One region of the Aeromicrobium changchenzhani genome, then DNA from elsewhere that is predicted to be linked to it. Evidence: riboswitches for the same ligand, from Rfam matches in the RefSeq annotation. Region 1 holds a riboswitch; the other holds the start of a gene.

Evidence for each region. A riboswitch is a leader RNA that binds a small molecule or an ion and turns the genes downstream of it on or off. The one in region 1 is predicted to bind S-adenosylmethionine.
Region 2: it holds a riboswitch for S-adenosylmethionine, as region 1 does, so the genes downstream of both, thrC (threonine synthase) here and AC2YB9_RS08105 (hypothetical protein) in region 1, are expected to answer to the same signal.

Annotation. Positions count from the first base shown of each region.
Region 1 is NZ_CM172480.1:1,590,137-1,604,826, forward strand. Features, by position in the region: gene AC2YB9_RS08065 (IS1380 family transposase) at 1-66, opposite strand, end outside; gene AC2YB9_RS08070 (class I adenylate-forming enzyme family protein) at 157-1,554, opposite strand; gene AC2YB9_RS08075 (hypothetical protein) at 1,657-2,226, opposite strand; gene AC2YB9_RS08080 (hypothetical protein) at 2,278-2,436, shown strand; gene AC2YB9_RS08085 (Dps family protein) at 2,441-3,040, opposite strand; gene nrdR (transcriptional regulator NrdR) at 3,422-3,898, shown strand; gene AC2YB9_RS08095 (vitamin B12-dependent ribonucleotide reductase) at 3,978-6,872, shown strand; gene AC2YB9_RS08100 (ATP-binding domain-containing protein) at 7,031-7,525, shown strand; SAM riboswitch class IV at 7,587-7,697, shown strand; gene AC2YB9_RS08105 (hypothetical protein) at 7,730-8,122, shown strand; gene AC2YB9_RS08110 (hypothetical protein) at 8,168-8,746, shown strand; gene AC2YB9_RS08115 (NADP-dependent oxidoreductase) at 8,743-9,675, shown strand; gene AC2YB9_RS08120 (HNH endonuclease signature motif containing protein) at 9,777-10,946, shown strand; gene scpC (succinyl-CoA:acetate CoA-transferase ScpC) at 11,049-12,554, opposite strand; gene AC2YB9_RS08130 (hypothetical protein) at 12,759-13,046, shown strand; gene AC2YB9_RS08135 (carboxymuconolactone decarboxylase family protein) at 13,137-13,595, shown strand; gene AC2YB9_RS08140 (NUDIX domain-containing protein) at 13,646-14,059, shown strand; gene AC2YB9_RS08145 (hypothetical protein) at 14,168-14,690, shown strand, end outside.
Region 2 is NZ_CM172480.1:702,191-716,880, reverse strand. Features, by position in the region: gene AC2YB9_RS03725 (vWA domain-containing protein) at 1-891, opposite strand, end outside; gene AC2YB9_RS03720 (AAA family ATPase) at 893-1,771, opposite strand; gene AC2YB9_RS03715 (nucleotidyltransferase family protein) at 1,768-2,343, opposite strand; gene groL (chaperonin GroEL) at 2,537-4,165, opposite strand; gene AC2YB9_RS03705 (hypothetical protein) at 4,379-5,656, opposite strand; gene AC2YB9_RS03700 (hypothetical protein) at 5,653-6,012, opposite strand; gene AC2YB9_RS03695 (hypothetical protein) at 6,009-6,182, opposite strand; gene AC2YB9_RS03690 (cold-shock protein) at 6,327-6,521, opposite strand; gene thrC (threonine synthase) at 6,656-7,936, opposite strand; SAM riboswitch class I at 7,946-8,070, opposite strand; gene AC2YB9_RS03680 (hypothetical protein) at 8,170-9,096, opposite strand; gene otsB (trehalose-phosphatase) at 9,206-10,003, opposite strand; gene AC2YB9_RS03670 (LytR C-terminal domain-containing protein) at 10,012-10,575, opposite strand; gene AC2YB9_RS03665 (DUF3263 domain-containing protein) at 10,589-10,885, opposite strand; gene AC2YB9_RS03660 (Gfo/Idh/MocA family protein) at 10,939-11,913, shown strand; gene AC2YB9_RS03655 (alpha,alpha-trehalose-phosphate synthase (UDP-forming)) at 11,978-13,453, shown strand; gene AC2YB9_RS03650 (MFS transporter) at 13,557-14,690, shown strand, end outside.

The sequences.
Region 1 (14,690 bases):
GGCCGACACGAGATTCGGATCATCGAACGAGGCTGAAACAGCGTGGCGTTTATGAGAGAGTTGCATTTACGAGATGTCCTTCGTGTCGCGGAATTTGGAACCTTAAGCAGCTCCAATTTTCCCGCAACACGAGGGCATTCTCGTGTTACGACGCACTCAACCCCAGATCAACATCGGTGGATTCAGGCTCAGAAGTTCTTCGACGGTGACATTTGAGTTGGGGTAGATCGCGACGTAGGCGACCGGGACCTCGCCCATGACCGGATCAGGTTTGCCGACGACGGCCGCTTCGAGCACACCCTCGACCTCATACAGGGTCGACTCGATCTCCTTGGGATAGAGATTTTCGCCACCGCGGATGATCATGTCCTTGATGCGATCGACCAAGGTCAGATAGCCATCCTCGTCGAGGCGCCCGACATCGCCGGTATGCAGCCAACCGTTGACAATCGTTTTGGCCGTTTCCTCGGGCCGATTGAGATAGCCCACCATGACTGTCGGACCGTTGATCAAGACCTCGCCTTCGGCGCCGACGGGCAAATCATTCCCCTCAGGATCAACGACTTTGATGCCTTGGTCGGGCATTGCGGGACCGACCGTACCCAGCTTGCGTACGCCGTCGATCGGATTGCAGGCCGAACAGCAGGTGCCCTCGGTGAGGCCATAGCCCTCGACCATGACGAAACCGAACCGGCTTTCCGATTTGGTGAGGAGTTCCTGTGACACGGGGGCCGCGCCGCAAATCGCGACGCGCAGCGATGACGTGTCGGGTATGACGTCCTCGGGCAGCGCGGCCAACAGGGCGTAGATCGTCGGAACGCCGGAGAAGTAGGTCGGCCGGATCGCTTCGATCAACTGGAGGAAGGGGAGCGGCGCGAATTTGCCCATGACGGTGACGCGCGCATTCGCGAGCATCGGGGTCAGAACGCTGACCAGAATCGCATTGCAGTGGAACAGCGGCAGGATCAGCAGGCAGTGATCGTCCTCGGTGATGTTGACCCGTTGGATCATCTGCTCGGCCATCGCCAATAAGTTGCCGTGGCAAAGCATGACGCCCTTGGGTTTGCCCGTCGATCCACTTGTGTAGACAAGCAGAGCAAGATCGTCTGGCCAGATGTTCGGTGGCGCCAAGGTCGCGTCGGTTGTGGTCGCGAGGTCGGCGAGATGAAGCGTCGGTCGGCCGGCGTTCGGCGACGCGTCATCAAGGTTGATCACGAGTTTCGCGCCGGAGTCGTTGATCTGGAAGTCGGCCTCGGTCGCGGTGAAGGCAGGATTGATCGGCGTGGCCACGGCACCAAGACGCCACGCCGCGAACATCACGAGCACCAACTCGACCCGGTTGGGCAGCATGATCGCGACGACATCGCCGGCGGAGATGGCGTTGTCGGCCAATTGCGCTGCGACGGCCTCAACCCGATCGGTGAACTCGCCGTAGGTCAACTCGCTGTTGTCGTCACTGAAGCATGGCCGGTCCGTCACGGGGGCGGACTTCGTCCAAGGGAGATAGCCGATCTGCATTGACCAGAGCGCCTTTCGAATGATTGTGTGATCCACAACACTATTCGGGCGCGATTGACAATTCTATGGCTGCTGGCGACGAAGTATGGCGCCGTCACTGTGCACCGTGCACAGGTGCCAGCGATCTGCGCCGCCGGATCAGCTGATCGGGTGGCCGTTGGCGCGTTTGAGGGCGCGCGAGCGTTTGACCGCGACGACTATCACGATGCTGAGCGCCACGATGAGCCCTAGAAACGGAATGATTGCGGCCAGCACGCCCTTGAGGATGCCGGCACCGAAGTTGGGGTTGTCGGCGATTCCGAGTTGAAGGTCGGAGCCCACATTGCACTGCAGCAGGTATTTTCCAGGGGCCACTGATTTCGGAACGACCCCGATGCGGTTCCAGGAGTTGTAGGACACGGTAGCGGTCCCACTGGCGACAATGGTCGACGTGCCGGTGTCCATTCCCTTCAGCAAACAGGCCGAATGGTGCGTGGTGCCAAGGCTGGTATCGCTCTGGGCGAAGACGGCCTGTCGGCTGTCGGCGATGGTGATGACGCTGTTGTTCTCGACCGGCGTGATCTCGTACGTCGCGACATTCTTGATCAGGCTGACGATCAGAATCACGGCTGGAATCAGCGTGATCAGGAAGATGCCAGCGGCAATGGCATACCACTTCCGGCCGGGCGTGATGGTCGTGTCCGCTGGGTTCCCCGATGTGCTTGTCATGAATCCAGTGTGTCGGAGTTGCTCTGCGGATGCGATGACCGACATCGATGGATGCCCGCAGTCAATCCGCTGACATACACATTGAATGCGGCGTCGGCGATGGGCGCGACGGCCAAGAACGCGCTTAGCGCTACGCGGCTTTCGCAAGAGCCCGAACTTCAACCGTTACGCGCGCTGATTGGCGCGCGCACGGCTGGCGTTCTTGGCTGAGGTGCTATTTCTTGGCGGCGCGGCCAGCCTTCTTGGCTGCTGTCTTTTCGGTGGTCGCGTCCCCTGTTGATAGCTGGCCGCCAGTGCTTTCCAGATGTGCCCGGACGAACCAGTGGAACAGTTCAAGTTGATGCAGATGCCCGATCAGCATGTCCTCGGTGACCGGGTCCAGATCGCTGGTCGCCTGCTGCGCTTCACGGTGCGACGTGATCAGCCCCTCATACACTTCATTGAGCGCGCCAAGATGTTCATCGGTCGTTGCTCGCCCGAGGCTGTAGTCGTTCCAAGCTCGGTTCTTCACCACCGCACCGGGGGTGCCGATAGGGGAGGAGCCGAGGGTTGCGATCCGTTCGGCGGTTTCGTCGATCATGGCGCGTACTTCGACCACATGCGGATCGATCATCTCGTGTACGCCGATGAAGTGCGGCCCAACCACATTCCAATGGACGTGCTTGAGCGTTAGCGCGAGGTCATTGAGGGCGTTGAGTCGATCTTGCAGGATCTCGGCGACCTTGCCGCCATCTGCCATCGACATCCCGGGAACGGTGTAAGCCCCACGGGTGACACTGGACTTGCCTCTGCTTGTTCTCGATTTGGTAGCCATACGTTCAAACGTACCCATTACGCTCGATCTCAAACAACGAGTGACGGTTGCCAGCCGTCGCTTGCTTCGCTTTGCTGGCTGGCGCGCTCAATCCATCGACTACGACACGCCGGTTTGAGATCGCTCATACGCGCCCTGACCTGCAATGACGGGCCACGAATAAAAATCTGTCAGTGGCTCATGGAATTGTCTTGCGTGTCCCCCGGCGCACGCGTAAGGTAGCACTACATCTAGTAGTTACATAGATGTAGTTATCCACATCTAGTTGCACAGGATGCCGTGGGTAATACACAGAAAAACTGCATTACCCACATGATTTCCACAACTTTTCCCCATCAGCTTTGATCGGGGCCGGCCGCTTCGGTATGAGAGGAGTACGCGATGCATTGTCCATTCTGCAAGCACACCGACACCCGCGTGCTCGACAGCCGAGTTGCCGATGAGGGCGGGGCGATCCGTCGCCGGCGGGTCTGTTCGGCCTGCGAGAAGCGCTTCACCACGATCGAGCAAATGCAGTTGATGGTCATCAAACGCTCGGGCACAACGGAGCCGTTCATCCGCGACAAGGCGATCTCCGGCGTGCGCAAGGCCTGCAAGGGACGCCCGGTGTCCGATGACGATCTGGCCCGCCTCGGCCAGAAGGTCGAGGACATCTTGCGTGAATCGGGTTGTGCAGAAGTTCCGGCCAATGAGGTCGGACTCGCAATTCTCGAACCGCTGAAACATCTCGATCAGGTGGCTTATCTGCGCTTCGCGAGTGTCTATAAGGCGTTCGAATCGGCCGCTGATTTTGCTGACGAGGTGGCCAGTTTGATGGCCGCCAATCTCGACAACGAAACAACCACCAGCTCCGGCTGAGCGGTGTGCCGGGCGGCATACCGAAACATCACGAACTACACACACATCACCAGCACGACCGCATACAAGGAGCACGAGAATGACCGAAACTCAACCCGAAACAGGGTCGACGCGCAAGGCCACCGGGGCCAAGCGCACCGGCAAGGGCATCAACGTCGAGCGCGTCTACACGACCGAAGGCGTTCATCCCTACGACGAGGTGACCTGGGAGCGTCGCGACGTCGTCCAGACCAACTGGAAGACCGGCGAGAATGTCTTCGAGCAGCGCGATGTTGAGTTTCCTGATTTCTGGAGCGTCAATGCCTCCACCATCGTCACGACCAAATACTTCCGCGGTGCGATCGGCAGCGCGGAGCGCGAGTCGGGGCTGAAGCAGCTCCTCGACCGCGTCGTGCTGACTTACGTCAAGGCCGGCAAAGAGCACGGCTACTTCTCCAGTGACGCTGACGCGGAGATCTTCGAGCACGAGCTGACCTACATGCTCCTGCACCAGGTCTTCAGCTTCAACTCGCCGGTGTGGTTCAACGTCGGCACGTCCAGCCCCCAGCAGGTCAGCGCCTGCTTCATCCTTGCCGTCGATGACTCGATGGACTCGATCCTCAACTGGTACAAAGAAGAGGGCCTGATCTTCAAGGGTGGCTCGGGCGCGGGTCTCAACCTGTCGCGCATCCGTTCCTCCAAGGAGCTGCTCCGCTCCTCCGGCGGCACGGCCAGCGGTCCGGTCTCCTTCATGCGTGGTGCCGATGCCTCGGCCGGCACGATCAAGTCCGGCGGCGCGACCCGTCGTGCGGCCAAGATGGTCGTCCTCGACGTCGATCACCCCGACATCGAAGAGTTCATCCACACCAAGGAACGCGAAGAGGACAAGATCCGTGTCCTCCGCGATGCCGGTTATGACATGGACCTCGGTGGCGTCGACATCACGTCGGTGCAATACCAGAACGCCAACAACTCGATCCGCGTCAATGATGAATTCATGCGTGCGGTCGACGAGGGCACCGAGTTTGGGCTCCGTGCTCGTACCAACGGCGAGATCATTGAGTCCGTCGATGCGCGCAGGCTCTGGAAGGACATCGCGCAGGCCGCTTGGGCGTGCGCCGATCCAGGCATCCAGTACGACGGCACGATCAATGACTGGCACACAACGCCGGAGACTGGCCGCATCACCGCGTCCAACCCGTGCTCGGAATACATGCACCTGGACAACTCCAGCTGCAACCTCGCCAGCCTTAACCTGTTGAAGTTCTTGCAGCCCGATGGCTCGTTCGATGTCAAGAAGTTCGTCAAGGCGACCGAGTTCATCATCACCGCGATGGATATCTCGATCTGTTTCGCCGACTTCCCGACCCAGGCGATCGGCGACACGACGCGCGCTTACCGCCAACTCGGCATCGGTTTTGCCAACCTCGGCGCACTGCTGATGGCTTCGGGATTGGCGTATGACTCCGATGGCGGCCGTGCCCTCGCCGGTGCGATCACCAGCCTGATGACTGGCACCTCATACCGCCGCGGCGCTGAGCTTGCTGGCATCGTCGGTGCCTATGACGGTTTCGCTCAGAACGCGGCTCCGCATGAGCGCATTATGCGCAAGCACCAGGCTGCCAATGACGAACTCCGCACGATGCACGCGATCGACATCGCGGTGCACCGTGAGGCGGCCAAGCAGTGGAAGCTCAACCTCGAGATCGGGCAGAAGAACGGTTGGCGCAATGCGCAGGCCTCGGTGCTCGCACCGACCGGCACGATCGGCTTCATGATGGATTGCGACACGACCGGTATTGAGCCGGACTTCTCGCTGGTCAAATTCAAGAAGCTCGTCGGCGGCGGCTCGATGCAGATCGTCAACCAGACGATCCCGGCCGCGCTCAAGAAGCTCGGCTACACCGGCGAGACGATCGAAGCGATTGTCGAATTCATCGCCGACAAGGGTCACATCGTCGATGCGCCCGGGCTCAAGACCGAGCATTACGAGATCTTCGACACCGCGATGGGGCTTCGCTCGATCAAGCCGATGGGCCACGTCCATATGATGGCGGCCTGCCAGCCGTTCCTGTCCGGCGCGATCTCCAAGACGGTCAACCTGCCAGATGACGCCACGGTCGATGAGATCGAGGATGTCTACTACCAGGGTTGGAAGCTCGGCCTCAAGGCGCTCGCGGTCTACCGCGACAACTGCAAGGTCGGTCAGCCGCTTTCTGATGGCAAAGAAGCCAAGGATTCGGGTTCGACCAAGACGGTCGAGACGATCATTGTCGAGAAGCCGATCCGTCGCCGTCTGCCCAAGTCGCGCAAGGCGATCACGACGTCGTTCTCGGTTGGCGGTGCCGAGGGCTACATGACCTCGGGTGCACACGAGGATGGTTCGCTTGGCGAGATCTTCTTGAAACTCGGCAAGCAGGGCTCGACCCTCGCCGGCATGATGGACGCCTTCTCGATTGCGATCTCGATTTCGCTGCAGTATGGCGTTCCGATTGAGACGTTCGTGTCGAAGTTCACCAACATGAAGTTCGAGCCGGCCGGTCTGACCGATGATCCCGATGTCCGGATGAGCCAGTCGATCATGGACTACACGTTCCGTCGTCTGGCGCTGGACTACTTGGACTTCGATACCCGTTCCGCACTGGGGATCTACTCGGCAGGGGAGCGCCAGCGCTACCTCGACACGGGTAGCCACCAGCCGATCAGCGATGGCTCCACCGCCGCCGAACTCATCTCCGATTCGCCGGTTGAGGAGAACCCCGCCGGTCGAGTGCCTGCGAGGGACGAGCAGGTGTATCGAGACCAAGAGGAGCGTATCGAGACCAAGGGAACCCCCGAAACAATGGGCTCCGCGCACACCAGCGCAGAACTCCTCGAGGCCATCAGCGGTTCGGTGATCGACAGCCCACTGTGCATGACCTGCGGCACCAAGATGCGCCCCGCCGGTTCCTGCTACGTCTGCGAAGGTTGCGGCAGCACCAGCGGCTGCAGCTGATCTAAATTCTAGATTCTTTGCCACAGAATCCAGATATAATGTCGCACTGTTTGCGACATTAACCCAGCAAAGAAGCGGCCCCACAACACGAAGTTGTGGGGCCGCTTCTTTGCCGTCCCGTTCGTCAGTCCGTTTGGAATGAGAACGCTGCTTCATCTGTGAGTGCGGCTCTTCGGAACACCAAGCAGATCTCTGAAACGTTCTCGACCATGACGCCGATTCGTATGCGTTCGAGCTCGATCGACGGACCGATGGTTCGGTTCGTTGCCTGCGGTTCGGATGAGGCCCTCAACTGCGCCGATGATCTGATCGATCCGCTCTTGGATGAAGGCTGGTCACCCGCGGACATCGCCATACTGGCCACCGGTTCACGCCATCCCGAACAAACCGCTCGGCAAGCCGGCGGGCAGGACCGCTATTGGGATTCGTTCTGGGACGACGAGCAGGTCTTCTACGGCCACGTCCTCGGGTTCAAAGGCCTTGAACGCAATGTCGTCGTCCTCGCGATCAACAGCACCACTGACATCTCCCGGGCCAAGGAACGACTGTATGTCGGCCTGTCGCGCGCCCGTGAACTCTTGATCGTCTGCGGTGATCCGGCCGATATCGAGGCAGTAGGCGGACCAGCGGTGCTCAGGAAACTCGGCGGTTAGCACCAGCCCGGGATGTATCAGCCGACATTTTGTCGGCGCTCCCCACTATCGTTGGTCGCACGCTCACGAGTGACGGCTTTCAGTACCTGGCTGGCCGTCCAGCAACCCGTTCCGTATGGGTGCTCCAGGGAAAGAGCGGGCCGTTGGCATCCGCTCGCGGCAACCGGCGGGTCGCACGACGACCCAAGCACTGAGGAGGCCCCCGTGGCCCAAAACAACACCCCCGAGAACCAACGTTTCGTGATTCCGCCCTCTGCTGTGGAATGCCGTTTGGAGAGTGCAGGTCATCGACCACACTGGATGCTGATGAAGGTGCATCAACGGGCCACTCATCAAAAGTGCCGGCTGGTGGGCTGCACGGCGGACGTCGTTTTTCTTGAGTGTGAAGACGACATCCGCTACTTCTTCACCCACGACGTCAATCTTGTCGTGACGGCCTTGGCGTGGAACGACGGACACGGCGTTCTTGCAGGTTCGGTCCTGCGGGTCGACAGCACTCCAACTGGCAGTTCGCGCTATCTGTTCAACCTGTTGCCCTTTAAGAGCGGCCCGCTTGGGCCATGCTCCAGTGAGCGAGACGTTGGGCGTCACTGGTGATCTACGCACGTTCATGGCGACCGGGTGCCGGTTACGGTGGAAGTGATGAGTCAACAGGTCTGGTACGTCGCCTTCGGATCCAATACGGTGCCGGCGATGCTCGGTCGGTATGTGCCGGTCACAAACGTCGAGCACCGGGCTGTGACGATCCCACACGAGCTCTACTTCGCCGGCAAGGCATGGGGCGCGGCGCCCGCGTTTGTCGAGCATGTCAGGAACGATGACATCGCGACGCCAGCGCGGGCATACCTGCTGGACGTTGAGCATCTTCCCGCCCTGATGGGTGGCGAGAATCGACACTTCGCGGACGTATGGAATGTCGACGTTGGGGTAATGGAGTCAGGTGACGTCGTCGACTATCCGGTGCCGCTTGCCGACGATGAAGGAGTCGGCAAGTACAACGCGCTGCTCCGGCTCGACGACATCGACGGAATCCCAGCTGTGACGATCACGACGACGCGCCAATTGACCAGGGGCGGCCCGAGCAATGAATACTTGACCGTCATTCGCGAGGGGCTCTCACCCGACCGCGACGTCGCGTTGCTGGAGCAGCATCTTCAAGCCGCGATTGAACGTTCACATCCCACGACCCGTTCAGATTCGACACCAAGGAGCGAACTATGAAGGCAATCATCTATCGCCAGTACGGCGGACCAGAAGTTCTCGAGCTGGCGGAGGTCGATGAACCCAAGGTCGGCCCGGACTGGGTCAAGATCGCGGTCCTTGCCACCTCGGTCAACCCGGTCGACTGGAAGCTGGCCACCGGCGGCCTAGACGGTGCGCTCAATGTTCTCTTCCCCGTCACCCCGGGCTGGGACGTCGCCGGTGTCGTCGAGCAGGTCGGCCCCGCGGTCACCGAGTTGGAAGTGGGCGACGAAGTATTCGGCTACGTGCGCACCGACACCGTTCACGGTGGCACGTGTGCAGAGAAGGTCGGCGCCCCGATCCGTACCGTCGCACGCAAGCCAGCCAACCTCAGCTTTGACGAGGCAGCCGCGATCCCGCTCGCCGGTCTGACCGCCTATCAATCCCTCGTTCACGCCCTCAAAGTGACAGCTGGCGACACCGTGCTCATTCACGCGGCAGCCGGGGGAGTCGGCGGGTTCGCGATCCAGATCGCCATCGCCCAAGGCGCAAAAGTTATCGGCACCGGCTCACCGAATAGCCACGACTACATCCGGGCGCTCGGCGCCGAGCCGGTCAGTTATGGCGATGGGCTGGTCGACCGGGTCAGGTCGGTCGCGCCCGCTGGAGTCGACGCAATCTTCGACACGATCGGCGGCGACACCTTGGCGCTAAGCAACGACCTCTTGGCCAAGGGGGCGGCGGGCCGCGTCGTTTCCATTGCCGACCCAGCGGTCAAGGATCTCGGCGGCACGTATGTGTTCGTCCGCCCGAACGCTGATGACCTCGACGCACTGGCGGCGCTTGCCGAGTCGGGCGCCCTTACCGTCGAGATCGCCCAGACTTATGCACTGGAAGACACCGCGCGTGCTTGGGAGGACAGCATGAAGGGGCATACGCGCGGCAAGATTGTGATTACCGTGCCGTAGACCTACATCTGCCGTTTGAACTGCGATTGTTCGATGTCCGCATGATTTCGGCGAAATCAATGCCTAAGGTGTCTGTCAGTGGTGGCGTCTAGATTGAATGTATGGACACCAACGCGGCCACCGATGCCGAACTCTTGGCACGGCTCGCCTGGGTTGAAGTCGAGCGTGCCCGGTTGGAGGCTTGCTCCTCCAGTCTGATGGTCCAATACGCCGATCGGTGTCGTGAGCGGGCCGCCAAACATGCGGACCTAAAAGTGCGGGAGATCGAGGCGTCGGTGGCCGCAGACGAGTTGGCACTCGTCGTACGTCAGCCCACACGGCTCGTGCAGAACCGACTCTCTGAGGCGAGATTTGCCATCAGCAAGCTTCCCGGGCTGTGGGCGGCACATCAGCGTGGTGAGGTCGACGGTTTCCGTGTCCACCTCATCTGTGAGCAGGCAGCCAAACTGTCCTTCGGCGAGTCCTTAATTCGGCTCGACGAACGCGTCATCTCGTATGCGGCGTCCCACACCTGCGCGCAATTGCGTGCCTGGCTCCGCCGGTTTGTGGCCAAGACCGAGCCTGAAGGCGCCGAACGTCGTAGGCGTCGAGCTCACGCTGACCGCAGTGTTTGGATCCAGCACGACACCGACGGCATCTCTTGGCTACATGCTCAACTCTCAACTACCGACGCCTGGCGCATCGATAGGCTACTAAGCTCGCATGGCGCCGGATTAGCCACCAACAATTCCAATTTGTCGCTCGAACAAGCGCGCTCGGACGTACTAGCGGAGTTATTGCTGCGCTCTGGTGACACACCTTCAAAGTCGACTAGTTCCGGAGCCGTGATCGGTGTGACGATCCCGTTGGTGAGCCTCGCAGGCCACACCAACGATCCCGGCGTCTCGTTCGACGGACAGTTTGCGCTCCCAGCGTCCCTCATACGTGAGCTCGCCTGCGCGCCCGGCACACTCTTTTATCGTCTGCTGACCGACCCACTGGGCCGCATCCTCGACGTGACCGAGCTCGGGAGGTTCCCGTCGCGCAAGTTACGCATCGCGGTACAAGCCCGGGACGGAACGTGCACTTATCCCACCTGCAGTAGACCGGCCATCGACTGCGATCTCGACCACGAGATCCCGCACCCGCGAGGTCCAACCAGCGGCACCAACCTTAAGCCGCGATGTCGACGACATCATCGACAAAAGGGTCATGGACTTTTACCCGACGGCGAGGCGGTTTCAACCGAACAGCTCATCGCTGGTCTGCTGGTCGAATATCAACCGATCTGAAACTAGCCCATCCCGTTCGAACCCGACTGTTCCAACTGTTGGTTGACGATGCTCGGCGGCTCTGCGTGCACGCGGCAAGATCGTCATCACGGTGCCGTAGACCTACATCTGCCCGGTCTCGACATAATTTTGGTGCCAGCTCAACGCCTCATCGAGCAGGTGCGGTGTGTGCCTCGCATGTGGGCGGGCGGCCCGGGCGCGCGCGATATAGGACGTCAGCCGGTCCCGAAAATCTGGATGTGCACAGTTCGCGATGATGCGGTCGGCACGGTCGGTGGGGGAGAGACCACGCAGATCGGCAAGACCCTGTTCGGTGACGATCACTTGGACATCGTGCTCGGTGTGGTCGACGTGGCTGACCATCGGGACGATCGTCGAGATGGCACCGCCCTTGGCCGTGGATGGTGAGAGGAAGAAATTGAGGAAGGCGTTGCGGGTGAAGTCGCCGCTGCCGCCAATGCCGTTCATGATCGCGCTGCCCATGATGTGGGTGGAGTTCACGTTGCCGTAAATATCGGCCTCAATCATGCCGTTCATGGCGATAACGCCCAGCCGGCGGATCAGCTCGGGGTGATTGGAGATCTCCTCGCTGCGCAACAGGATGCGGCCTTTATAATTGTCGATGTTGGCCATGAATCGTTCGACGCCTGCGTTGGAGAGACCGAATGAGGTCGCTGACGCCGCCCGAAGCGTGCCGCTGTCGAGCAAATTGAGCATGCCGTCCTGAATGACCTCGGTGAAGGCGACCAGATGGTTGAACTCACTGCCGTCCAATCCGGCCAAGACAGCGTTGGCGACGTTGCCGACACCGGACTGCAAGGGCAACAGTTCTGGCGGTATGCGTCCCGCCTTGACCTCGTGGCGCAGGAATTCAAGCAGGTGGTCTGCGATTGCTGTCGATGACGTGTCCGGTAGAGAAAAGTCCGAGTTGCGGTCCGGGTGATTGGTTTCGACGACTGCGACGACCTTGTCGACGTCGACATGCAGATATGGCTGGCCGATACGGTCCATCGCATCAGTTAGCTGGATCGGTTTGCGATTTGGGGGCAGTGCGGCACCGTAGTAGAGATCGTGGAAGCCCTCAAGCTCCCGTGGGTGCCAGGAGTTGACCTCAAGGATGACCCGGTCAGCTTGGTCGAGCCAGGTTTTGTTGTTGCCGACCGAACTCGACGGGACGAGGAGGCCGCCAGGCAGGATCGCGGTGACTTCCACAATTGCTACGTCGAGTGGTCCATAGACGCCGAACCACATGTTCTGCGCAGAATGGCTGAGGTGCGTGTCGATGTAGTCGACATCGCCGGAATTGATCAGCGCACGCAAGGTCGGATCGGAGTTGTAGGGCAACCGGCTCGAGATTCCGTTGACGCTAGCCAGTACGCCGTCGGCATCGGGCGCGGTTGAGGCCCCGGTCCATAGCCCGATCCGGAAATCCTCGCCGCGGTCGTGGGCAGTCGTCATCCGTGCAGCCAAGGCGGTCGGTAGTGCTTTGGGATAGCCCGCGCCAGTGAACCCGCTCATTCCAACAGAGTTGCCCGGCTGTACCTGTTCGGCCGCGGCTTCCGCAGACGTGACACGGGTTTGGAGCACTGGGCAGGTGATCCGGGGCATCGGCACATCCTCGGTCGAAAGTGAAAGGGGATCGCCTGATCCTCCTACATCAAGATGATCCCATGCACAGCTGATGTGCGTAATGACGGCCGGAGAATGTCAGTTCACCGGATAACGTGCTGAATATGAGGTCGCCCAGCGCGGGCTCTGACGGAGGAGCGGACGTCGAGCCAAGAAGTCGTGATTGAGCGTGGGGAAACCCGCGTGTGGATAGAAGAGCTGCAGGGCGGCAACGTGCGGATCAGCGGACAGACGCTCAGGGGTGGCTCTGAGTTTGAATATTTCATCACGATCGAGCCCAAGGACTTCGACACAATTCGACAGGACCTGGGTGGTGCCGCGACCGATGGCGTCATCGACTTGATCAAGATGCACCGAGAGCGCGTCTTCAGCGTTGGCGAGACCATCTGGCTGGCATCGTTCGGTATTGAGTACGCCATCGCGAACGATTTCGATAGTGATTTTTTCAGCGGAACGCCGCCGTGGGGTTAGATCGGTCGCTGGAGATCTTCGTGAAGGCTACGAACCCGAACCCAACATTCGACTCACACCGGCTCTTTGCGCGGGCGTTACCGTGGAAGCATGAACGTCCGACTCCAATTCCACGAGGTTTTACCCGATTCCTACAAGCGACTCATCAGCCTGCATCAGCATGTTGAACGCGAGGCAGATAAACATGGTGTGGATCCCAAATTGTTGGAGTTAGTCAGGATTCGTGCCTCGCAGATCAATGGCTGCGCGTTCTGTGTCGACCTTCATGTCAAGGGCGCGAAGGAGCACGGCGAGACCGAACGCCGTTTGAGTCTGCTGCCGGTGTGGCGCGACAGCGGTCAGTTCACGCCGGCGGAATGCGCGGCGCTCGCACTCACCGAAGCAATCACCCATACGACCAGCACTCAGCGCATCGATGCGTCGATCTATGCAGACGCGGCCTCCCAATTCAACGAGGAACAACTTGGCGTGGTCGTCTGGACGGCCGCGGTCATACAGACGTTTAACGCCCTGAACGTCACGAGCGAGAAGAAGTTGCCGGCAGCGTGAAGCGCTGGCCGCCCAAAATGCTAGGGCAGAGCAACGGGCATAATGCGAGAATGTCTCCAGTCAGGCTCGTCGTCGGCGCGCTAATTGTTGATCGGCTGGCTCACCCTCAACGGGTGCTCGCCGCGCGTCGCATCGGTCCACCAGCACTCGCCGGACGATGGGAATTCCCCGGTGGCAAAGTCGAACCGGGTGAACAGCCTGAAGACGCCCTCGAACGAGAGTTGCGTGAAGAACTCTTGATTGACGTGACGCTCGGAGCGGAACTTGTTGCCTCTGACGGTGCTCGATGGCCGATCTCTGCGGGTTTGGAGATGCGGCTCTGGTACGCCACAATCTCGGCAGGCACCCCGACGGCCGGAGACTCACACGACGAAATCCGATGGTTGGATCGAGACAATTTGGGCTCGGTCGACTGGCTCGACTCTGACGGGACTGTGCTGCCATACGTTTTCACCGCCCGATGACCCTCAACTAACCGGCGGAAATCCACAGTTCGGTGTTGCGGCGTGTTATCCACAGGGTGAGTTTGGATGGGTTCCGCAACGGCAAACACCTACCTAGCCTGTTTCGGTATGGACACAATCACTGAGATGCAATCCGACGGCGGCCTCGCCCTCAGACTTCACTGCGAAGACGAATGGATCTGGCGGGCCGAGACGTCAGCCCTAGCCGAACGAAGCATGCCCGACTTCGCAATTACCGACCAACCGTATGAAGTCGATCCCTACTCCGACATTGAGTTTGACGTCGAGGACATGGTCTACGTTCTTGATCAGATCGTTGTCGCTTGGCAAGAGAAGCCAATCCGCGCTGGACATCCGATCGAGGTGAGCGTCAGCGAGGGCTGGAAGATTCTCGTTGATCCGATAGCGGATGACCCGGTTGTTGATGAGCTGGGCTTTACCGGGATTGCGTTGCGTTGGAAGTCGCCGCCAGCGCCGCCGCCAGAACCGATCGACGTGACCGACGAATGGTCGGTCAAGTTGCAGCTGGGAATCATTGAACTCGAGGCACGAACGCCCGATTCGATCGTGATGCAGGGTCTTGAGCGTGAGGATGTGACGTTCGTTCACGACCAGCGTTTCGGTCCGCTGA
Region 2 (14,690 bases), 890 kb from region 1:
ACTCGCGATGACGACGACCGCGCCACGTGCGACGCCACGTTGGCCCCAGCGGTCGTTGAAGGCACGCAAAACCTCGCCGAGCCGGGTGCCACCGGACCAGTCCGGCACCGTCTCACCGGCGACGCGCAGCGCCTGCTCCGGATCCCGTACTCGCATCGCGGCCGTGACCCGGGTCAGCCTGGTGCCGAGCGTGAACACTTCGGTCGTATGCGGTGCCGCCATGACAATCCGATGCGCCAGCCGGAGTAAACTGTCTGCATACGACTCCATCGAACCGGAAATATCGATCAGCATGACAATGCGTCGCGGCCGCTGTTGCGGCCGCCGATGACGCAATGGTCCCGGCTCACCGGCCCGATGCAGTTGGTCGCGGATCGTACGCGCGCGGTCAATCTCGCCATGGCGATGCGGCCGCTTGCGGCGGCTGCTGCGCAATGGAATTTCAAGTTGAAGGCCGGCGAAAATTCGCGCGAGATGACGCCGTTCGGACGCGGACAGGCTCGCGACATCTCGGTGCCGCAAGGACTCCTCCGCGCTGGCCAGCACCGCGATGTTGCGCTCCTCACCATCGCCGCCAGATGAGTCGCCCTCGTCGCCTTCCAGCGACGCCTGGGTGATGTTCCGTTGCGCGGCTGGTGGCGCTCCGGTGCCCGGCAATTCACCGCTGAACCAACGTTCGAAGGTTTTGTTGTAGGGCGCGAAATCATCCGGTCCGGTGCATAACGTGGATCGGCCAGCCCAGTAAACCTGTCGGCGCTGACCGGCATCGAGCTGGGCCACCGCAGCTAAGAACACCTGCGCCCGATCGGGACCAATCGTGAGGCCCGCCGCCCGGAGGGCATGGGTGAACCCGAGGAAGATTCCGGTCGCGTTCAGCTCAGCAGTGCTCATGTCACGTGGTCAACATCTTGTCGAGTGCGGCCCTGACGCGTTCGGTGTCCTCCCGATATTTGCAAATTGCGCCGATTGTCGCGGCGGCCGAGGCAAGATCCAGATCCTCACGGCCCAGTTGGTCCAGCGCGCGCGCCCAGTCGAGGGTTTCGGCGACGCCCGGCGGCTTAAGCATTTCATTGCCGTCGCGCAATTGTTGGACAACAGTCACGACCTGTTCGGCGAGCGTGGCGCTGACGTCGGGGAGCCGGGTACGGACGATCTCGATCTCGCGCGCCAACCCCGGGTGATCGATCCAATGATAGAGACAGCGTCGTTTGAGTGCGTCGTGAAGTTCACGAGTTCGGTTCGAGGTCAGGATGACGATCGGCGCTGTCTTAGCGGTGATCGTCCCAAGCTCGGGGATCGTCACCTGATTGGTTGAGAGCACCTCCAACAGGAATGCCTCGAACTCGTCATCAGCGCGATCGATCTCATCGATCAGGAGTACCGCAGGGCTCTCCTGCAATGCCCGCAGGATCGGTCGGGCCAACAGAAACCGCTCGTCGAACAGGGATTGCTCGAGCGCATCGGTACCTTCGCTCGAACCGGTCGCCTCGACGGTGCGCAGGTGAAGGATCTGCCGGGTGAAGTCCCAGTCATACAGCGCCTGAGTCGAGTCGATGCCCTCATAACACTGCAGCCGGATCAGCGGAATGTCGAAAGACTCGGCCAACGCCTCGGCGAGGGCAGTCTTGCCAGTGCCTGGCTCGCCCTCAAGTAGCAATGGTCGTTCCATCGACAACGCAAGATAGGTGGTCGTCGCCAAACCCTCGTCGGCGAGATAGCCCACCGCGGCCAGCCGCTTGGCGACCTCTGTGGCGTCACTCACATCAGTCATGGTTCCAGCATAGGTGTGGGGGTGTCGACGTCGCGACCGGTTGACAGATCAGAGCAATCGATCTCGACTGGGGCATGCCGGCCGAGATAGCCACGCGCACCACGGTCGCCACCGGATTCAGCGATGATCGCGGCCCAATGCTCACGGCCGATCAGAACCGGGTGACCGGGGCCAGTCCCATAGGCCGCGCGGGCCAGCACATCCGGTGTCGAGTGGGTCAGCAGCCGCGCGATCACGTCCGCACCGACATCGGGCAAGTCGACCAGGTGAATCAGGACGGCGTCGGCATCAGTGCCGGTGATCGCACTCAGTCCGGCGGCCAGCGAGGCGCTCATGCCCGTTGCCCAGTCGGTCGCCTCGATGATCTGGACCGACATACCGGCCAACAGCGGTCGTACCGCGTCCGCTTCGGCGCCGATGACAACGGTCGGGTCGGCGCAACCACCGGCGATCAGCGTACGGGCCGAGGACACGATCCAGGGGACATCATTCTCTCCCCGGACGAGTGCCTTCGGCATACCCATCCGGCGACCTGCTCCTGCCGCCAACAACAATCCGACTGCCGAACCCATACGCGAACTCTCCCACCAGTCCCCCAACCCCACCCCCGCGAGTGGCGCAAATTCGTGAGCGAGTGGCACAAATTCGGGGTTTTTGGAGGCAAGAAACCCCGAATCTGCGCCACTCGGCGGAACTGGTCGGGATGCAGAGGGGCCCCGGTCCGCTGACGCGATCCGGGGCCCTCACTTCAGCTGGTGCGTGGGATTAGAAGCCCATGCCGCCCATGTCACCCATGTCCGGAGCACCGCCGGCCGCAGCCGGTTCGGGCTTGTCGGCGACGACAGCCTCGGTAGTCAGGAACAGAGCGGCGATCGACGCAGCATTCTGCAGTGCCGAACGCGTGACCTTGGCCGGATCAATGATGCCGGCGGCGATCATGTCGACGTACTCGCCGGTTGCGGCGTTGAGGCCCCAACCGATTTCGAGTCCGGCAACCTTCTCAGCGACAACTCCACCTTCGAGACCCGCGTTGATCGCGATCTGCTTGAGCGGAGCCGAGATAGCCGAGCGGACGATTGCCACACCGGTTGCTTCGTCGCCTGCAAGCTCGAGCTTCTCGAACGCAATGGCAGCCGCCTGCACGAGTGCGACGCCACCACCTGCAACGATGCCCTCTTCGACAGCAGCCTTCGCGTTGCGGACAGCGTCCTCAATGCGGTGCTTGCGCTCCTTGAGTTCAACCTCGGTTGCGGCACCGACCTTGATGACAGCAACGCCTCCGGCCAGCTTGGCCAGACGTTCCTGCAACTTCTCGGTGTCGTAGTCCGAATCACTCTTCTCGATCTCGGCGCGGATCTGGCTGACCCGTCCGGCGATCTGATCGGCGTCTCCTGCACCCTCGACGATCGTGGTCTCATCCTTCGTCACGACAACCTTGCGGGCCGTGCCGAGGAGAGTCAGATCGGTGTTCTCGAGGCTGAGGCCGACTTCTTCGCTGATGACCTCGGCACCGGTGAGGATGGCGATGTCGGTCAGCATGGCCTTGCGACGGTCGCCGAAGCCCGGAGCCTTGACGGCAACTGACTTGAACGTGCCCTTGACCTTGTTGACGATCAGTGTTGCGAGTGCTTCACCCTCGAGGTCCTCGGCGATGATGACGAGCGACTTGCCCGACTGCATGACCTTCTCGAGAACGGGGACAAGATCCTTGATGCTGCTGATCTTGGAGTTGACGATCAGGATGTAAGGATCTTCGAGGACTGCTTCCATACGCTCTGGATCGGTCCAGAAGTACGGCGAGATGTAGCCCTTGTCGAAACGCATACCCTCGGTGAGCTCAAGCTCGATGCCGAACGTATTCGACTCCTCGACGGTGATGACGCCTTCCTTGCCAACCTTGTCCATGGCTTCGGCGATGATCTCGCCGACCGTGGGATCAGCGGCCGAAATCGAGGCGGTCGAAGCAATCTGCTCCTTGGTCTCGATGTCCTTGGCCGAGGCAAGCAGCTGCTCGCTGATGGCCGAAACCGCTGCTTCGATGCCCTTTTTGAGCGACATCGGGTTAGCGCCGGCAGCCACATTGCGCAGGCCTTCGCGTACGAGTGCCTGGGCGAGAACCGTGGCGGTCGTCGTGCCGTCACCGGCAACGTCATCGGTCTTCTTGGCGACTTCCTTGACCAGTTCGGCGCCGATGCGCTCGTACGGGTCTTCGAGTTCGATTTCTTTGGCGATGCTGACGCCGTCATTGGTGATCGTGGGGGCTCCCCACTTCTTCTCCAAGACGACATTTCGGCCCTTGGGGCCGAGGGTGACCTTGACGGCATCGGCGAGTTGGTTCATACCCCGCTCGAGGCCGCGACGGGCTTCCTCATTAAAAGCAATAAGTTTTGCCATGTTTTGGGATTCTCCGCGTTCGCGTCGAAGTTGGACGATCGGGCGATGCCCGCGACGGACGGCTGAAGCCTTCGGCGAACCCTTCTCGCCTCGGCACACAACCTCATCGTTCCGATCAGTGTTTTAAAGGTGCTGTCTAGCACTCTCATACTACGAGTGCTAATCAAATATTGGCACTCGGGGTGCGAGAGTGCAAGTGCGCCAACAACCGGCTCATACCGAAAACAGCAGGAACAAGCCGGTGAATGTGTAGCCCACCATGAGCAGCAACATTGCTAACTGTCCGCTGAGTCGATGTTCACGCGGCAGCAGAACCAGAGCTCGGTCATGCGCGGCGATCACTGCAACTACGTGACCGGCCAACACAAAGCCAACTTTCAGCGCGGCAAGAATCCCCGAATGATTTGACAGCCAGAGGTCAGGCGCAGCATCGCCGAATGGATACCACCCACGTCCGAAGGGGTCGCCGAGCGCGATAACTGTGGCTTGCCCCTTCTCGACAAGGTAGGTCAGGTAGTGGGCAAAGATGTAGCCAACCACAATCGGCACGAGCGAATGCGCCATCAGACCCGGCAATTGCGCGCGCTCCGTCGCTGACATCCCGCCGGTCGATCGCGCCGCCAGCACAAACAAGCCGGCAACGACGCCAACGAACAACAAGAGCGTCAGCGAATGCACCCAACCTGACAGCGTCTTGGATTGCCAGAACGCCGACGCGGAGAAGCTGTCGTATGCGGTTGAGCCCAATAACGTGGCGAGTACGGCAATCAGTCCACGATCAACTGGAATTGACGGTAACGACCGAAGCGGATTGTGCAGCTGCCACCGGCCGTCGCGCACAAATGGTGACAGCCGGGCGACGATAGCGCTGTAGACATCGAATGGATCGGCGCGATCGAACCATCGTGGTCCGAACACCATGCCACCGGCGACCATGGCCGCCGCATATGCGCTCACCCAGATGCGTACGGCCGACACCGAACCCGGATCAGGTGATGCAAGCTCCAGCCAAACGAAGGCGAATAGCCCGACTGCGGCCGGCCAGTAGCCAAGTCGTGCCGGATAAGGGATAAACCCATTCGGTCGACCGGCGACCCGCCCGAACACCGCTTGGAGGCTCCGCCATGGCGACAGATCCCGCCACACGTGCCCGAACAGCAGTGCCAGTGGCACGAGCCCGACCCACATCAGGACGTAGAACGCTCCGAGCCCGCCGTTCGCGCTGGTTGACGGCCCGGCATACAGCGCGACGAGGGTATAGAGAACCAGAATGCCCCCGATCGCGGCCAACCACTGCCGACGCGGCGGCTCGGGTGCAGGGTCTGGCTCCCCGCCGAAGCGGGGTTCCTTCCAAGCCAAGGCGAGTACGGCGAAGGAGATCGTCAGCGCCCAGGTCGCGCCGACCATCGCATATACGAACGGGATCGGCAGATCCGTCGCGCCACTCAGCCCATGCGCGAGGAGCTCATCGTCCCCGGCGGGCAGCTTCACTTGCGAACGACAAGCTGCAGAATTGTGACCTCGAGATGGTGCGATTCGACCGCAATTTGGCCAAGGTTTTTGACGACGAAGGTGAAGTCTTTGCTGGCCGTGCCTGCTTTAATCTCGAACTCGTGCTCGGGCGTCGAGTGGACGTGAACCTCATCATCGGCATCACTTGTCACATTCAAAGTGACGTTCTGGCCGACCTCAACGTTGATCCGCTTGCCCTGGGGTGTCACTGCACCATCTTTGATCACGATCTTGACCACTTTGGGCGGCGCGCTCGGCGAGTTCGACATCTTCTCGGTTGAGCCACAGCCAGCGAGCGCGAGGACCATTACTGCGGCCAAAACAAGTCGTTTCATTGATTCTCCTCGGTCGTCGAATCGGCCTCAGGTTGTTCGCGTGCTTCATCGAGCCGATCCTTGCGGGCGATGTAGAGGACGACCCCGACGACCACGATGACGGGAATGAACGCCGGAATCGCGAGCAGCACCGCATGGTTGGCGAGCAGTTGTTCTCCGACCGGGGTCATGTGAGTATTTTTGCCTTTGAGCTCGGGGCTTCCTGTGCCGCGATGCTACTGGAAATCTGGGCGGTCGTGGCCGAATGTCCCGACCATACGTTCGCCTTGGACGCCAGCAAGATCAGCTCAAAGTTGTTGAGCGTCGGTCTTGGGTCACACGACGTCCTGCGCTTCGCGCCCCTTCGGCCCGTCGATCACCTCGAGCTGGACGCTTTGTCCGTCGTCAAGAGTCTTGTAGCCCTCGGTCTTGATCTTCGACCAGTGGACGAAGACATCATCCTCGCCTTCGACTTCGATGAAGCCGTAGCCCTTGTCAGCGTTGAACCATTTGACGGTGCCTTGCACCATGTATTACTCCTGCGCGCTCCTGGCGACCCCCGGCCCGGGCCACCGTGCTGATCTCGATCTTATACCCCGGTCGGTTCTCGGCGTCAGCCCCCGGCAACCGCCGGGATGCGGACTACGACACTCAATCGGGCTGCTCAGGCCGTGATGCCAGCGGCGACGAAGGCATCGTAGGTGGGCGGGATATTGGCGGTCGGTCCCACCCGTCCCGAGATCGCATCAAGTGTCTTGAGGCCATCACCGGTGTTGAAGATGACCGTCTCAGCCGCCGGATCGAGTTGGCCCGTAGCGAGGAGTTTCTTAAGATTGGCGACGGTGACGCCACCCGCGGTTTCAGCAAAAATGCCTTCGGTCCGGGCGAGCAACTGAATCCCGTCGCGCACTTCGTCATCGCTGACGTCCTCGACTGCTCCCCCGGTACGTCGGCAAGTGTCGAGGACGTACGGGCCGTCGGCCGGATTGCCGATCGCAAGCGATTTGGCGATCGTGTCAGGTTTAACCGGCCGTACGACATCGGAGCCCGCACGGAACGCTGCCGCCACCGGCGAGCAACCCGTGGCTTGGGCGCCGAAGATCTTGTAGGGACTTGCTTCGACCAGACCGAGCTCAGCAAGCTCGCCAAAACCCTTGTCGACTTTGGTCAACTGGCTGCCCGAAGCCACTGGAATAACGATCTGGGCCGGGATCCGCCAGCCGAGCTGTTCGGCGGTCTCATAGGCGAGCGTCTTGGAGCCCTCCGCGTAATAGGGCCGAACATTAACGTTGACGAAGGCCCAGTCGGGCTGTTCGCCAGCAATCTCGCTTGCAAGCTTGTTGACGTCGTCGTAGTTGCCTTGCACCGCGACGAGGGTGCCGCCATAGACGGCCGTCGTGATGATTTTTGCCGGTTCGAGATTCTCCGGCACAAACACCACGCTGCGGATGCCGGCGCGGGCTGCGGCGGCAGCGACCGCGTTGGCAAGGTTGCCGGTCGACGGGCAAGCCAGCACTGTGAAGCCGAGCTCACGGGCGGCGGCGAGTGCGACCGCGACTACCCGGTCTTTGAATGAGTGGGTCGGGTTGCCGGTGTCGTCCTTGACCCAGAGACTCTTCATCCCAAGCGCTTTGGCCAGATTGTCGGCCTTGACCAGCCGGGTGAAGCCGGGGTCAGTGTTGGGGATGCTCCCGACGTCGGCCGCGACAGGGAGCAGCGGCTGGTAACGCCAAATGCTCTTCGGCCCAGCTTCGATCTGTTCGCGCGTAATGGTCGGGAAGTCGTACGCGACCTCGAGCGGGCCGAAACACTCCAGACAGGCATAAAAGGCGCCGAGCGGCTGCTGCGCTCCGCAGGCCCGACAGACAAGTGACCGGGCATTGCCGAAAGCGCCTGTGCGTGGTGCGGACTTGGTCGATGTGCGTTCTGTGGTGTTGATGCTCACGAAGCCTCCTCGTCATCTTCCCCGGATCGACGATCGTCCGGGACGGAATTAGCACCTGCTGTCCGAAACATGTGGTCTCGGACTGGTTGCTGGGGTTTCAGCGGGCCGTATCCCTCTACCCCTCGTGATGAGCAAGATCAACATTAGCCGTCGTCTCACGATGCATCTGCACGGTCCACATCGTGGTCACCCTCGCTTACGTCATAAAGAACGAGGGCCATAGGCCTCAATCGTTATGACGCAAGCGACGATCGCCAACCGCCGGCTGTAAGCCCTTGCCGGATCTGACGCATGAACTCAGCTTCGGCGACGCGCATCCCGAGCAGCGGGATCCGGAGCACCACATCGGCATCGAGCGTGATGTCGTTGTGCCGTATGGCATCGGCCACGACCGCCCCGGCCGACAGGTGGTGAATCCCGTCGATTTCGACGACCAGCCGAAATGCCAGCCAATAGACGTCGAGGTAATAGCTTCCCGATGAGCCCTTCCTGATCACTTGACGATCTGGTGTCGGCAAGCCATTACGTCGACAGAGTCGTAGGAAATCCAACTCCCCAAGCGACTCGCTGCCGCCCATCAGATCGAGGATCACAGCGCGCAACATTTTCAATCGCTTGTGACGCTTGACCGCCAACAAGGCGACGCCGATCGATTCGGCGGTCGTGATGCGCTGCTGAACCGTCATCGCCAGGATTGTTGCCGCCTGCCGATCGCTCCGCGCCCACAGTGCTGCTCTGACCGCAGCGACCGGTGGCCGGACGCGCGGAACACCTGCACCGATAATGTCATCGCGGTGGAGCCGCCGCGTCTGTCGAACCATGAGTCGGTTGCGCCGCACGGCCGGAGCCCCGCGTGGCACCGATACGCAGATCAGGTCAGCCGTCCACCCGACCAGACCAGCCGCAACCAACGCGCTGTCCCCGTCGATAGCAGAACGCGGCCCGGCCTCAAAGACAGCAAACCAGCGCATCGCGGCCGCATCGAGATCCCCGGTGTGCGCGGCGATCGTCTGGCGGCCGTGCGCCTTCCATCGGCCGGCATTGAGTTGGGCCAGGATCTGCCAGCGGGTCATACCGGCGGCTAGGACCTGGCGCCGTGAGACCACGCCACTCTGAGCATGAGCCAATTCGCGCACGGTGCGTAGGATCCGGGCCGACATACTCTCATCGTGTCGACGATTCAGCCGAACCGAAACCCCTAAGTCTCAACCCTGTGGACATCGGGCCATAGGCCTCAATCGTTATGACGTAAGCGGCGTTTGGCGCTATTTAAAGCTCATCGGCCAGGGTCTCAAGCCACACGGCTACGGCATCTGGCCCGTCGAGGACAATGTCGGCCAGGTCGATCAGCGCATCTTGCTCACCCGAGGCCGAGCACAGCAGCAAACCGGTGATGCCGCTGTCTTCGAGCTCACGAACAGCGCGGAACGCCGGCAGATCACCGAGATCATCGCCGCCGAAGATGACGTGCCGGGCGCCTGTCGACACAACCAGCTGGCGCAACACATCACCCTTGTCGATCACTGCCGTACGCAATTCAACGACCTGCCGCCCCGGTTCGAGGTCAAGACCGAAATGCGCCGCCAGCGCCGCTAACTCCGGCGATAACCGATTCAGCACGGCCGGGTCGAGACCGCGCGTATGCAGAGCGATCGCAAGGCCCTTGTCCTCGATTCGTACGTCGGCAGCCTCGTGGTCGGCCAACCAGACAGGGAGCGCGCTGGCAAGTTCGGCCATGACATCAGGCCGGGGCGGCTTGACCACGGTGCCGGAACTGGCGTCCCAGTGTTCAAGCCCGTACTGACCAAAAATCTGCAGCCGTTCCAATCCGTCACGCCCGGCAAAGCCGCCGAGTTGAAGGGCCTGCTCGACCGGTCGTCCGGTGATGATCGCAAGGTAGCCGAGCTGTTTGCCCAATCGGCCGAGTGCCTCAACCGCGCGCTCATGGGCATACGCCTGCGTCGGATCATCGACAATGTGCGCCAGCGTGCCGTCGAAATCCAAGGCCAGAAGGGTCGAGCCAGGTTCGGCGATAATCGCATTACGGACAGCAAGTTGTTGCGGCATAGGCATGATTATTGCTGGCCGGACAATACGAGCGTCAGTTGGTCGCCCTGCATCGTCTCGGTGGCTGGCCGCACGCGGTTGAAACCAAGGTCTTTCGCCAAGAGTTCGGCCTGCTTTGCATAGCCCGCAGGGTAGTAGACCGTGTTCGCCGGAATCTGGCCGCGCCAGTTTGTCGTGCGGCTGACCTGCCAGCCAACCGCCTCTGCCTTGGCGGCCACGGTCCGGGCAAGGCCTGGAGTTGACGTGTTGTTGTAGACCCCGATCGGAATGTCTCGTGCGACATCATCGGCCGGCCGACCGGTCGTCGCCGATGCTGATGGTTTCGGCGCAGATGGTTTCGGCGCAGATGGCGTCGCGGTCGGGGCCGTTGACGGCACCGCGGTGGTTGGTGCAACGGTCGCCGAGGGCTTCGCCGTTGGCTTATCGCTTTCCGTCGTGCTGGTGGTGACCGATCCCCCGATCAACAAGACGACATAGAACGCTGCAGCTGCAATGCACACGAGCGCGCTGACGATGATCGCCCAGCCCGGCAGCGTCAGTGACTTGCCAGCTGGTGTCCTGCGGTGATCCACAATGCCGGACCGGTCAGAGCTCGATGCCCAGTCGGCGAGCCGATCGGCTGCGCTGACGTTTGTCGCGCAGGCGACGCAGGCGTTTGACCAACAGTGGGTCGAAGGCAAGTGCTTCTTCCCGGTCGATCAGGGCGTTGAGGACCTGATAATAACGAGTCGAAGACATGTCGAACTTGTCGCGGATCGCCTGCTCCTTCGCGCCGGCGTATTGCCACCAAAGGCGTTCAAGTGAAAGGATCTCCCGATCGCGCTCGGACAGGGACTCTGCGGCGGTGGCCGTTCCCGACTTCGGCTTCTCGACAGCGTTCATACAAGGGATCCTAGAGCATGAATAACAAACATGTCATTTGAGATGATGGATTCATGGAAAATCTTTTGGCGCCGCTCGCTCCGATTCGCTGGGGGATATTGGCCACGGGCAAAATTGCGAAGAAATTCGCCGACGATCTCGCTTTGGTGCCGGCCGCACAACTCGTCGCCGTCGGCTCGCGCGACCTCAGCAACGCCGCGTCATTTGCCGCCCAGCACGGGGCCGAGCGCGCATACGGGACGTATGCGGAACTGGCCGCTGATCCCGATATCGATGTCATCTATGTTGCCACGCCGCACAGCCGCCATCTCGATGATGTTATGACCTGTTTCGAGGCCGGCAAGGCAGTCCTGTGCGAGAAGGCGCTGACGCTCAATGCGGCTGACAGCAAAACTCTGGTCGAAGCGGCCCGGTCACGCGGATTGTTCTTCGCCGAGGCGATGTGGATGCGGACCAATCCCAATGTCCGACGGATCCAAGCGATGGTTGCGGCCGGTGCGCTTGGCACGGTCGGCCAGCTGCGCGCCGAACTCGGCTTCGTCGCTGAGCCTGGACCTGGACGACTCTGGGATCCAGCGCTCGGTGCCAGCGCACTCCTCGACGTCGGCATCTATCCGCTGACTTTTGCCAATCTGATCCTCGGTCCGCCAAGCAAAATCAGCGCAGGCGCCGTGTGTTCAGATCGCGGGGTCGACATCAACGGTGGCGCCACGTTGACCTACCCGAGCGGATCGGTCGCCAGCATTGCCTGGACGCAGGTCGCTTGGTCGGACAACCGCGCCGCGATCTCCGGCGACACCGGCCGAATCGAAATTCCTTCGCGCTTCCATGAGGCTAAAGGATTCTCCTATGCCCACGGCGCTGAACTCGACGAGTTCGCCGATCCGATCATCGGCCGTGGTTACGCGCACGAGATCATTGAGGTCGGCGAATGCTTACGTGCCGGCCGAACGGAGTCGCCTCTTCTGCCGCTGCACGGCACACTCACGATCATGGAACAGCTGGACGAAATTCGTGCCCACTTTTGATCGATCACATCGCTCACGGGCAGGTTTTTCGCACTTGTCACGGCGCTGCCACTAGGATCGGAGTATGAGTCCGGCCGCCGCCACGCCCGCGAGCAAATCATCACGTCGCCGGACCAAGCCGCGCAGTGCGTCATTCGTCGTCGTTGCCAACCGTCTTCCGGTCGATCGTGACATCAGCGAAGCTGGCACCGTCCAATGGCGCAAGTCACCCGGCGGCCTGGTCACCGCGCTCGAACCGGTCATGCAACGCAACGGTGGGGCTTGGATTGGCTGGCACGGTCAGCCCGACGAGAAGTTGGAGCCATTCCAGTACGATGGCCTCGACCTCATACCGGTCCATCTGACCGCGTCTGAAATCGAGGAATACTACGAAGGATTTTCCAACGCGACGCTGTGGCCGCTTTATCACGATGTCGTGGCGCACCCGGAGTTCCACCGTGAGTGGTGGGATGCCTACGTCAGAGTCAACAAACGCTTTGCTGAACGCACCGCGCAGGTGGCTGCCAAGGGGGCCGTCGTCTGGGTGCAGGACTACCAATTGCAACTCGTGCCGAAGCTGCTGCGCGAATTGCGGCCCGACCTGCGGATTGGCTTCTTCCTACACATTCCGTTTCCGCCAACTGAACTCTTCCAGCAACTTCCATGGCGCCGCCAGATTCTTGAGGGACTGCTCGGCGCGGACCTCGTCGGTTTCCAGTTGCCGGGTGCAGCGCAGAACTTCGTGCGCCTCGTACGCCAACGCGTCGGCTACAAGACGCATCGCGACACGGTCTACCTGCCGGACGGCCGATCGGTTCTGGCCAAGGCCTATCCGATCTCGATCGATGCTTCGGGCTTCGAGGAGTTGGCCCGCCGGCCCGAAACGAATGCTCGCGCGGCCGAGATCCGACGCAGTCTTGGCAACCCCAAGCACGTGCTCCTGGGGATCGACCGGCTCGACTACACAAAGGGCCTACGCCAGCGGCTCCGTGCGTTCGGCGAACTCATCGCAGATGGCCATCTCGACGTCGAAGACGCGGTATTCATCCAGGTGGCAACCCCGTCACGTGAGCGAGTCGACCAATATCGGATCCTGCGTGATGACATCGACCGTCTTGTCGGCCGCATCAACGGGGAGGTCGGCACGATCGGCCGCCAGCCCATCACCTATCTGCACGCTTCCTATCCGCGCAACGAGATGGCCGCGCTCTACCGCGCCGCCGATGTCATGGTCGTTACCCCGCTGCGCGACGGCATGAACCTCGTCGCGAAGGAGTACGTCGCCTGCCGTTATGACAATGACGGCGCCCTCGTGTTGTCCGAGTTCGCTGGCGCTGCGGCCGAACTCAAGGGCGCCTACATGGTCAACCCGTACGACATCAACGGCACCAAGAGTGCTCTGCTCCAGGCAATGCGTTCGGACGATCGCGAACGCCGCCGGCGGATGAAAATGATGCGCAAGCAGGTCATCGAAAATGACATCGACCGGTGGGCCGATAACTTCCTCTCCGAACTGACCGCCGAACGTGACCCGCACGAGAAGCGTCTCCGCCCGGTCTAAGCTCCGCTGAACAGACCGCCCTGCGCCCACGGGAGCAACTCCCATAGGCATGTCGGGACCAGTTCCGGCCGACAAAGACCTGCGAACGTGATTGAGTGACCGGGTGAGCGAAGAACTGACCGGCCGGGTCCGGCGTGGGTACGGCCTTGGCAGCGTCGCGACTGGAACCTTCGGCACCGTTCCAGGCCTGCTGCTCCTGCCCTATCTGACCGATACCCTCGGCATCGCGGCCGTCGTTGCCGGCTTTATCGTGTTCGTGCCCAAGGCCTGGGACGTCATCCTCAATCCGATAGCGGGCCGGATCAGCGACCGAAGCGAGTCGCCACAAGGACGACGCCGACCGTTCCTGCTGCGCGGCGGACTGGCGCTCGCCATCTGCTTTGCATTGTTGTTCGCGGGGCCGACCGGCTCGCCCGTCGCTGGCGGCATCTGGGTGGTCGTCCTGTTCCTGGCGTGCGCGACGGCATACGCGTTCTTTCAGGTCCCCTACGTCGCGATGCCGGCCGAACTGACCCTTGACTACGCCGAACGCACGAAACTCATGACGTGGCGTGTCGTCATCTTGGCGCTGGCGATCCTGGTCTCGGGCGCCACCGCGCCAATCGTCGTGCACGCATTCGGCGGCGATCCGACTGCTCGCGGCTATCGGCTGATGGGGATCTACATCGCCATGCTCCTCGTCGTCGGGACGCTCGGCGCCTATTTCGGCACGGCGAAAGCCCCCGAGCACGTCGCCCCGACCGCAACCGGTTCCCTGCGCCAACAGTTGTCCGTTGTGTCGGCATCGCGTCACTTTCGCATGCTGCTCGGCACGTTCATCCTTCAGGCACTCGGTGTCGGTGCAATGCTCGCGGGCGTTGCCTACGTCGCGAAAGATCTGCTTGATTCTGCAGCGGCATCGACGATTCTGTTCGTCGCATTCATCGCACCAGCGCTTTTGGTCACGCCGCTGTGGGAGCGTTTCGCCCAGACTCGTGGGAAGAGGTCCGGCTATTTCTTGTCGTCGGGATTCCTGGTGGCCGGTGCCCTCGGGCTGTTCTCCGCATACGGCGGCTTCGTCGCTGGCGTGTATGTCGCGGCCGCCCTCGCCGGTATCGGGTACGCAGGTGCGCAGGTTTTTCCGCTCGCCATGCTGCCCGATGTGGCCGCCGACGACGCCCGCCGTTCGGGCGAGAACCGCATCGGCGTCTTCACCGGGGTCTGGACCGCAGGAGAAACCCTCGGTATGGCGCTTGGG